DNA from 2 places in the Shewanella sp. A22 genome. Region 1 is predicted to be linked to the other one. Evidence: predicted binding sites of a transcription regulator. Region 1 holds the regulator's gene; the other holds the start of a gene.

Region 1 (5,045 bases):
TAAGTGCCGACCAAGGGCAATTGAATAAAAATACCAGCAAAGTCATCTTAAAAAATAATGTTATTATTGATGCCATTGATATAGAAGAACCCCTGCAGTCACTGAGTACCCAAGCCGTTACAGTGGATTTAACCACCATGATCGGCACCTCAAAAGAGATGGTGTATATCAAAGGCAAAGGGTTTATTATTCAAGGTTTAGGTTTACATGCTGACTTGAATTCGCAAAAACTATCGCTACTCAGCCAGGTAGAAGGAATATATGAGCCACATTAATCGTCTCCATACTCACGCCAACGTCATACTATTAAGTGGCATTCTTTGCATGCTGAGTTTGCCTGCAATGGCAAAACAAGATGATCTTAAACAAGAGTTAAAAATTGCCGCGGTGAGCCAATTTGCTGACATTAAAAATAACCAAATCGTTTTTAATGGTCCAGTTAAAATTGTGCAAGGCAGCATTACTATCAATGCCGATCAACTACGAGCGTTCACCCCTGAAAATAGCACAAGTAAAAAGCTTATCGCCACGGGAAAACCAGCCACATTTTCACAAGAGTTAGACGATGGTCAAATTGGTACCGCTAGCGCTGACGAAATAACCTATGATCTTGCCACTACCACACTCACATTAACCGGTAATGCCAAACTTGATCAATCCGGTAGCCAAGTTACAGGTAATCGAATTAAATACAACATCAATGCTCAAGAGCTGATTGCAGAAAGTACTGGCAAAGGCCAAGATCGCGTAATCACTATTATTCAACCTGAGAATTTCCAAGACGAAACAGCACCAAAACAAAAGCTCCCAGAAATTCCAGTAAACAAGCAGATCAAACAATGACCCAAATAACCTTAACCGCTGAAAATCTAGCTAAAAGCTATAAAGCCCGTCAAGTTGTAAAAGATGTGAGTTTAACGGTTAAAACGGGCCAAATTGTGGGTCTTTTAGGCCCCAATGGCGCAGGTAAAACAACCACATTTTATATGGTTGTTGGGTTAGTCAAAAGCGATAAAGGTCGGATCCTAATTGATAATGATGACCTCACCGCCGACCCTATGCACCTTCGCGCCCGCAAAGGGATTGGTTACTTACCACAAGAAGCCAGTATTTTCCGCAAGCTGACAGTATATGACAATATTATGGCTGTGTTGCAAACTCGTAAAGAACTCAACACAGACCAGCGTATTGAACAACTCGAACATTTATTGGAAGAGTTTCATATTACTCATATTCGAGACAGTCAAGGTATGTCGTTATCGGGTGGTGAACGACGCCGAGTTGAAATTGCACGCGCATTAGCAGCCAACCCCAAATTTATTTTGCTCGACGAACCCTTTGCTGGTGTCGACCCAATATCGGTTATCGACATTAAAAAAATTATCCAACAGCTTAAAAGCCGTGGGCTGGGGGTATTGATTACCGACCATAATGTACGTGAAACACTCGATGTTTGTGAACGGGCCTATATTGTTAGCCAAGGTAATTTAATCGCCGAAGGCACACCTGATGAGATATTAAGCAATCAGCAAGTTCGCGCTGTGTACTTAGGTGAACAATTCAAGCTATAGTTACTTTAGTGGCTTTTTAACCTATCTAACTCATTTCGTTGAACGATATCTAAATAGCTATAAGTGTCATTGATGTACGTGATAATCCATAACAGTTTTTCGAGATTGTCATTTTATGAAAATCATCTAGGGATAAGCGGTAAATGAAAGCGTCACTCCAACTCAAAATGGGTCAACACTTAACCATGACCCCCCAACTGCAGCAGGCTATTCGCCTACTGCAGTTATCGTCATTGGAGCTACAGCAAGAAATCCAGCAAGCATTAGACTCAAACCCATTGCTTGAAATAGAAGATGAGTTTTCTGATGCAAAGGACACAGCCAAAGAAAGTCGAGATCAAGCAGATACAGACTTTAGTGACAACAGCATCGTCAACATTGAAAAAGACACCTCTACTGTCGATACAGCAGAGTCCATGACCAAAGAAACAATGGATGATCTTGCAATGGATACTACATGGGATGAAGTGTATACCGCTTCTCCTATGTCAGGTTCTGGTAGCGCTAGTATGCGTGATGATGACATGCCATTCCAAGGTGAAACCACCGAGGGTCTTTATGAACATTTAGAATGGCAAAAAAACCTCACACCGTTTTCCGATACCGATCTTGCCATTGCCACCGCAATTATTGATGCGATTGATGAACGAGGCTATTTAACCCAAAATACCGAGGATATCCTCGAAGCTATGGGGGATGAAAATGTTGAACTCGACGAAGTTGAAGCGGTGTTAAAACGGATCCAACACTTTGATCCTGTTGGTGTAGCAGCGCGTGACTTAAGTGAATGCCTATTAATTCAATTGGCACAATTTTCCAATACCACCCCCCATATTGATAATGCTCGTCTATTAATTAAAGACTATTTAGACTTAATTGCTGGACGTGACTTTAGATTGTTAATGCGCAAAACGAAGTTAAAAGAAAATGAATTACGTGATGCCATAGCACTAATCCAGTCACTCAATCCTCGCCCAGGATTATCCATTACAGCCGTCGACGATGAGTATGTCATTCCTGATGTCACCGTGTTTAAAAAAAATGGCCGTTGGGTAGTAGAATTAAATCCAGATAATATGCCAAAAATTGGTGTTAATCAGCAATATGCAGCAATGGCGAAAAGCAGTAAAAATCCGTCTGACAGCCAATTTATACGTGGCCACTTGCAAGAGGCTAAATGGTTTATAAAAAGTATAGAAAGTCGTAATGAGACTTTACTCAAAGTGGCAAACTGCATTGTAAAATTTCAGCAAGGCTTTTTTGAATATGGTGAAGAAGCCATGAAGCCTATGGTATTAAATGATATTGCAGAAGCTGTAGAAATGCACGAATCAACCATTTCACGAGTAACAACACAAAAGTATATGCATACCCCGCGGGGCCTATTTGAACTAAAATACTTCTTCTCTAGCCATGTCAGTACCGACGATGGTGGAGAGTGCTCATCAACCGCGATTCGTGCTTTTATCAAAAAGCTGGTAGCAGCGGAAAACCAGAAAAAACCACTGAGTGACAGTAAAATGGCTCAACTTCTGGCTGAACAGGGTATCAACGTTGCTCGTCGTACGATAGCAAAATACCGTGAAGCAATGCTCATACCGCCCTCAAACCAACGTAAGAGTTTATAACCTACAGGGTAATGGAGGATTTTTAATGCATATAAATCTATCTGGACATCATATCGACATCACCGAATCTTTACGTGAATACGTTCATGGTAAATTTTCAAAGCTTGAACGACACTCAGATCAGATCAATAATGTACACGTTGTGCTCAATGTAGAAAAATTACAACAAAAAGCAGAAGCAAGAATCACCCTAAGTGGCACTGAGATTTTTGCCATGTCAGAAAATACTGACATGTATGCTGCAATAGACGCCCTGATCGATAAACTCGACCGTCAGGTAATTAAACACAAAGAGAAGTATACAAAACACTAACGATGGAACTTTGTACCATCCTGCAGCCGGAATGCACTACCTGTGCCACACCGGGCAGTAAGAAAAAAGTACTGGAACTCATCAGCGATTTAGTTGCTGCCCAGTACCCAACCCTGTCTTCGCAAGAGGTTTTTGAAAGCCTTTTAGCGAGAGAGAAAATGGGTAGCACAGGTATAGGAAATGGCATTGCGATACCTCATGGCCGATTAACGACCATCGATCACCCCATCGCAATATTTATTAAATGTGAAGAAGCCATAGCCTTTGATGCTATCGATAAGCAGCCCGTGGATATTTTATTTGCTTTATTAGTGCCTGCAGATCAGTGCCAGCAACACTTAAGCACATTATCAAGCATGGCTCAAAAGCTCAGTGATAAGCAAATATTGAAACAGCTTCGTAAAACTCACGACGCAACAGAACTTTATCAGGTTATTACTGCATGAAACTTGTCATAGTATCGGGACGTTCAGGCTCAGGAAAATCAGTAGCCTTAAGAGTATTGGAAGATCTAGGATATTATTGTGTAGATAATTTGCCTTTACCTCTCATTGGCGCATTATTAGCTCAGCTCAAAGGCAGTAATGATCTGGTTGCCATTAGCGTTGATGTACGCAATATTGCAGAACAAGGTAAAGTACTTCAAGACCAATTAGCACTACTTGAGAACGACACTGAAATTATCAGCTTCTTTTTAAATTCCAATGACAAAGTATTGCTTAAACGTTACAGCGAAACTCGTCGATTACATCCGTTATCTAAAAATCACATTTCACTGCAAGAAGCGATCAAGCTCGAAGGGCGTTTACTTGAGCCGATAGCAAAAATTGTAGACCATTACATCGACACTTCAGCACTGAATATCTACGAATTAAGCGACCAAGTTAGGCAAATTTTATTAGGCAGTGTTGATAAAGAGTTAGTGATTAACTTTGAGTCTTTTGGCTTTAAACACGGCATGCCAACAGAAGCAGACTTTATGTTTGATGTACGCTTTTTACCCAACCCACATTGGGAAATAGAACTACGCCCATTTACGGGGTTAGACGAACCCGTACAGGAGTTTTTAGGGCGTCAGCCATTAGTTAATAAGTTTATTTGGCAAATTGAAAACCTATTTGAAACTTGGATGCCACATTTAGAACGTAATAATCGTAGCTATCTTACCATCGCAATTGGTTGTACTGGTGGTCAGCACCGTTCAGTATATATTGCAGATCAATTAGCAAAACGATTTAGGCAAGGTAGTAAACACACGGTTAATGCTCGTCACAGGGAGTTAAATATCAGTGGTACTAATAACTAAGTGAGCATAGGATCGTGTCAATGATCAAACTTGAACGCCAAGTGACCATTTCAAACAAATTAGGTTTACATGCACGCGCGGCGACAAAACTCGCCATTTTAGCCGCTGATTTTGATGCTAGCATAACCTTGCTTCAGGGTGACAAAAGTGCCAGTGCTGCAAGTGTACTTGGCTTATTAATGCTTGAAAGTGGTATAGGTAAAATGATGACAGTAACCGCTGAAGGT
Region 2 (5,045 bases), on a different contig from region 1:
TGTATTGATATAAGAACAGAGTTCAACCATTTAACAAATGTAAATCACTAACCTCTTGATTAGTAAATCGCATATTAACAGAAAACATTATATTCAATCACAACAAAATCAAATGCTTAACCTGCCACTACAGGGCGAGAGATAGCGCTGTTTCAAACAAAGAACAATGTTTTCACTTTTTACTTACGAAGTTTATACAAATGGTCATACTTAGCGTCCCAATATGGCGGGCTACCAATATGAGTTTTGATAAAATCAATAAACGCACTCACCTTTGGAGCTAAATGTTTACGGCGTGGGTAAACGGCTTGCAATGGCAGATTATGAGTTAATTGCCAGTCGGGTAACAAAGGCACTAATGTCCCTTGGGCAATTTCATCTTCCAGTAAATAACTGGCTAGATATACAATACCTAAACCACTTACGGCTGCAGATTTTAATGCCGGGGCATTATCAACACGGAAATTACCTGACACCCCAATTTCACAATAATCTTCGCCCTTTTTAAATTGCCAAACACTGTGTTCATGCCATTCACCTTGGTACACTAAACAGTTGTGTTCAACCAACTGTTCAGGTCGGCTAATATTGCCATGCTGAGCAATATAACCTGGGGATGCCACGAGCAAAAACTGGCATTTCATTAATGGTCTAGCCACCATGCCTAACGGTAATTGTTCAGACATAGTTAACAGTAAATCTAAGCCTTCACTGACAACATCAACTTTGTGATCAAGTAAACTCACTTGTAACTCAAGTTCTGGATGTTTCGCCATGAATTCCGGTAAAGCTGGAATAATATGCATAGTACCAAATGATTGCGATATCCCGACTTTTAACACTCCGCGAGTTGCATCATTTAAGTTATGCACACTTGAGACCGCTTGCTCAGCATCTCGAAGTAGCTCTTCACCTTGTAAATATAGTAAGTTACCGGCTTCAGTCAGACTTAAGCTACGTGTCGTACGTTGAATAAGCTGCACACCAAGTTTATGTTCAAGATCTGCAACTTGAGTACTCACTTTAGATTTAGAAATACCAAGACGTCTGGCGGCTGCACTAAAACTTCCTGCTCGTGCAACATGAGTAAAAATTGCGATAGGTTCTAACAGTTCTAACATGAAAGTCGCCTTAAGCTGTTTACGACATTAATAAAAATTTCAGATTTTTGTATGCCATTGTGAATAACTAAACCTTGTAACATATCGATATCAATATTCAGTTATTATATTTATTCATGCAAAAAGAGCATCAAAGTTAACCAATACTGCAAATCAGCACCAACAAATGACCATTCCGAAATATAACCACATCTAAAGTAGAGTGTAATTTTGTTATAATTTTTATGAGTATAACAAAAAAAGCCCATATGGCTCTATATTTATAATTGACAATTTTTTTATCAGAACAAAGCAACGCAAGCTATAGCGGTGAAATCGGTAAATTAGCCAGGTAAAAAAAGCCCCTGTGTCTTCAAAAAGAGTACAGGGGAAAGTCAGGAGTCTGGAAAGGGAGATTGAAAAAAATAATTTTTATATTTACTCCTTTAACTCACCTAGTTTAGCTAATGTATAAGGTGCTAGTTCTGGAATGGCTTTCCGCACTTGGCTTTCTAACACCAATAATCCTTCAAAATTGTCACATACTTTATTTGCTCGCTGCTCAAGTCCCTGCGATTGCGATTCAAATTGTTGCTCAATATCCTTACCAATATTTTCCATTTTTACTGAAAAGGCATTTATTTTCTCTTCAAATGTCCCGCCTTCTGAAGACATGATTTGACTGCCTAATGTCATCATTAATGTGCCCATTGAATTGGATACCATTTGTTCTACTTCTTGCTCAAACTCTTCATTAAATGCATGTTCTATTGAAGAGTCAGTTGAACCTAGGTAAAATTTATCGCCTTGTTGATATGCCATAGTATCAATACGTTTTTGAATACCACGGGTTAATGTTTCAATTTGACTACCTGTTGCATCACCAAAAATGGGCGTTAGCGCCATATTAATCGCTTGAGAGGCCATGGAAACCACATCCGCCACCAAATCAATCACGTCAGGCACTTGTCGTGATAACTCTTCAGAATACTGTGTAAGTAATGCCTGTTGCTTATCGTTTAGGGTGACTTTTTTGCCATCAACATATAATTGCCCCAGTTCAACACGGTACTTCTCTGTACCATTATCGCTAAGCTGTAAATTTGAAGGTTCAACGGTAACGTCGTAGTTTAATGTGACGTCACACTTTTCATCATTAATTGACATTTTTGCCATGGCAGGAGTGGATACAACGGCAGTAAATAACACGCTGGTTAATGCTAAACCACAAATCAATTTTTGTTTGGTCATAATAAAAGTCCTTTTGCAAAACGAATATCAATGAAGTATTAGTTAATGTGAAGCATTAGTTGTGCCAAGATAAATAAAACACTATTTTACAAACACTTAAACCACTAAATACTTATAGGAATAGATTTAAAATTGAGAAAATGAATGAGGATATGCATTTATTTGTAAAATAAACCAAAAAGTAGTCTATTTTACAAATATAGATGTGACATTAAAAAATAGAGCGACCTAGTGTTTGACTTAACAGTTCGAGCATGGCCGTTCCAGCCAATGAATTACCATTTTTATCAAGCTCTGGAGACCATACACAAATAGACATGTCGCCAGGAATAACCGCAATAATGCCGCCTCCAACACCGCTTTTACCGGGCATACCCACTCGATAAGCAAACTCACCTGCGCCATCATATAAACCAGATGTCGCCAGTAATGCATTGAGTTGTCGAGTTTGTACAGGCGACACTAAACTGTCACCATCAAGTGTCTTACCACGATTAGCCAAATAGAACATTGCACGAGATAAGTCTGCACAGTTCATTCTTAGCGCACAATAATGGAAATAGGTTTTAAGCACCGTATTCACATCACCATCAAAATTACCAAATGACTTCATTAAATAGGCAATTGAAGCGTTGCGAGCACTGAACTGGAACTCCGAATCAGCGACAACCTTGTCGTAAGATAACGTTGGGTTTTGACTTAATTGACGGACAACCTCAAGCATACGATGCTTAGGCGCCCCTAAGCGTGCGTATAACAAGTCAGCAATCACCAATGCACCAGCATTAATAAAAGGGTTACGAGGTTTACCACGTTCTAATTCAACCTGTACGAGTGAGTTAAATGAATGCCCTGAGGGTTCTTTACCCACACGACTCCATATTTCGTCTTCGGTATATAGATTAAGCGCTAAAGTAAGGCTAAAAACTTTTGAAATACTTTGAATTGAAAAAGGTTCTAAATAATCACCAGCCCCCATTGTTTGGCCGTCAATGGTTGTCACTGCAATTCCGATTTTGTTGGGGTCAATACAGGCAAGCGCAGGAATATATCCTGCGACCTTGCCTTTACCCAATAGCGACCTGACTTTATCGACTGCTTGTTGAAGTAATAATTGTTCGGGCAATTTGACCTAACCCCACCAAATATCAAACAACTCACTCACATTAAGATCAGTTACTGGCTTGTCTTTCCAAAATGCATTGACTGCAGCAATATCATCATCAGTACATTTGCCAATCATTTGGGTCGCAATAATACCTTCCCATTGTTTATGTCCACCGCCGTGGAAACCTAATTGACGAGGCTCAATCACTTCAGCAATAAACTGATCAACTAAATTATCGATATCTTCTTCAGATACAGATTCATCAAACGTCCAGTTAAGTTCAAATCCTAACTCTTGAAACTCATCAACCCGTAACTTTTTACGTAAACGACGACTGCGGTTTTGCGCCATGGTGCATTCTCCAATTGTTGAAAGTGTAGTTGTGATTAAGCGATACGCTCAAACATGATATCCCATACGCCATGACCAAGTCGGTGGCCTCTAGCTTCAAACTTTGTTAGCGGACGATGCTCTGGACGTTCGACAACGGTACCCGTTTCCGATTGATTTTTATAGCCATCTGCAGCATTCATTATCTCTAACATATGCTCGCTGTAATTTTCCCAATCTGTCGCCATATGAAACACACCACCAATTTTAAGCTTACGACGGATAAGTTGCACAAACTCAGCTTGCACAATTCGGCGTTTATGGTGACGTTTTTTATGCCATGGATCAGGGAAAAATAATTGTACTCGCGCAAGAGAGCCATCGGCAATACTGTGTTCTAACACTTCCATTGCATCATGATGATATATTCGTAAATTAGTGACGTTAGCTTCACCCGCATCCGCAAGACACGAACCAATACCAGGTTTATGAACTTCGATGCCAATAAAGTTTTGCTCTGGGGCTGCTTGGGCCATTTGGACTAATGATGCGCCCATACCAAAACCAATTTCCAAAACGGTATTCGCATCGCGACCAAAAACGTGGGCCAAATCCAACGGTTGTGGAGTATAATCAAGGCCCATAGTTGGCCAATATGCCTCAATTGCTTGAGATTGACCTTTAGTTAATCGGCCTTCACGTAAAACAAAACTTCTGATTTTACGAATATACTTACCGTCTTCGTTAAATTCAGCTGTGGTAACGTCGCTCATTATTGCCTCATTGCTTGCATACTTTACGTAGCGTATTTGTTGTAGCAACTGGCTAGGTAGCCTGTCGCTATTTGTTAATACACTACGTCATTGCTATCTGTTATAGATCATTTTAAAAATTCAGTTAGCCATTATACCTAAACTCGTAGCACATGTTTACGCTAAATTAGACAAGATCATATGATTCTGCTCAGCTCACGATATAAAGCTAAAACACTTTGCCTACTTGTTTAATAAAATAGCTATAGATACACTGCGCCCATGAAAAAAGAGACTTCGTTTGCCGAGCATATTATCGCTTGGTACGACCTACATGGTCGTAAAACCCTGCCATGGCAGATTAACAAAACGCCCTATCGAGTTTGGGTGTCGGAAATTATGCTCCAACAAACCCAAGTAGCAACGGTTATTCCATATTATGAAACCTTTATGGCTAGATTTCCGACGGTAGTAGACCTTGCCAATGCACATCAAGATGAAGTT

Evidence for each region. The regulator sigma-54, encoded in region 1, starts transcription at its own class of promoters, with help from an activator protein. The targets are predictions, from matches to a motif close to GTTGGCACGNNNNTNGNNT.
Region 2: the regulator sigma-54 is predicted to act here: its motif matches at 2,402-2,420, upstream of ACWXWT_RS03685 (YggN family protein).

What each region holds. Positions count from the first base shown of each region.
Region 1 is NZ_JBSQBN010000094.1:13,111-18,155, forward strand. It holds gene lptC (LPS export ABC transporter periplasmic protein LptC) at 1-275, shown strand, start outside; gene lptA (lipopolysaccharide transport periplasmic protein LptA) at 262-843, shown strand; gene lptB (LPS export ABC transporter ATP-binding protein) at 840-1,571, shown strand; gene ACWXWT_RS15295 (RNA polymerase factor sigma-54) at 1,715-3,199, shown strand; gene hpf (ribosome hibernation-promoting factor, HPF/YfiA family) at 3,225-3,512, shown strand; gene ptsN (PTS IIA-like nitrogen regulatory protein PtsN) at 3,515-3,958, shown strand; gene rapZ (RNase adapter RapZ) at 3,955-4,818, shown strand; gene ACWXWT_RS15315 (HPr family phosphocarrier protein) at 4,839-5,045, shown strand, end outside.
Region 2 is NZ_JBSQBN010000011.1:3,724-8,768, reverse strand. It holds gene ACWXWT_RS03690 (LysR family transcriptional regulator) at 180-1,121, opposite strand; gene ACWXWT_RS03685 (YggN family protein) at 1,539-2,351, opposite strand; gene glsB (glutaminase B) at 2,563-3,477, opposite strand; gene ACWXWT_RS03675 (YggL family protein) at 3,484-3,810, opposite strand; gene trmB (tRNA (guanosine(46)-N7)-methyltransferase TrmB) at 3,846-4,562, opposite strand; gene mutY (A/G-specific adenine glycosylase) at 4,824-5,045, shown strand, end outside.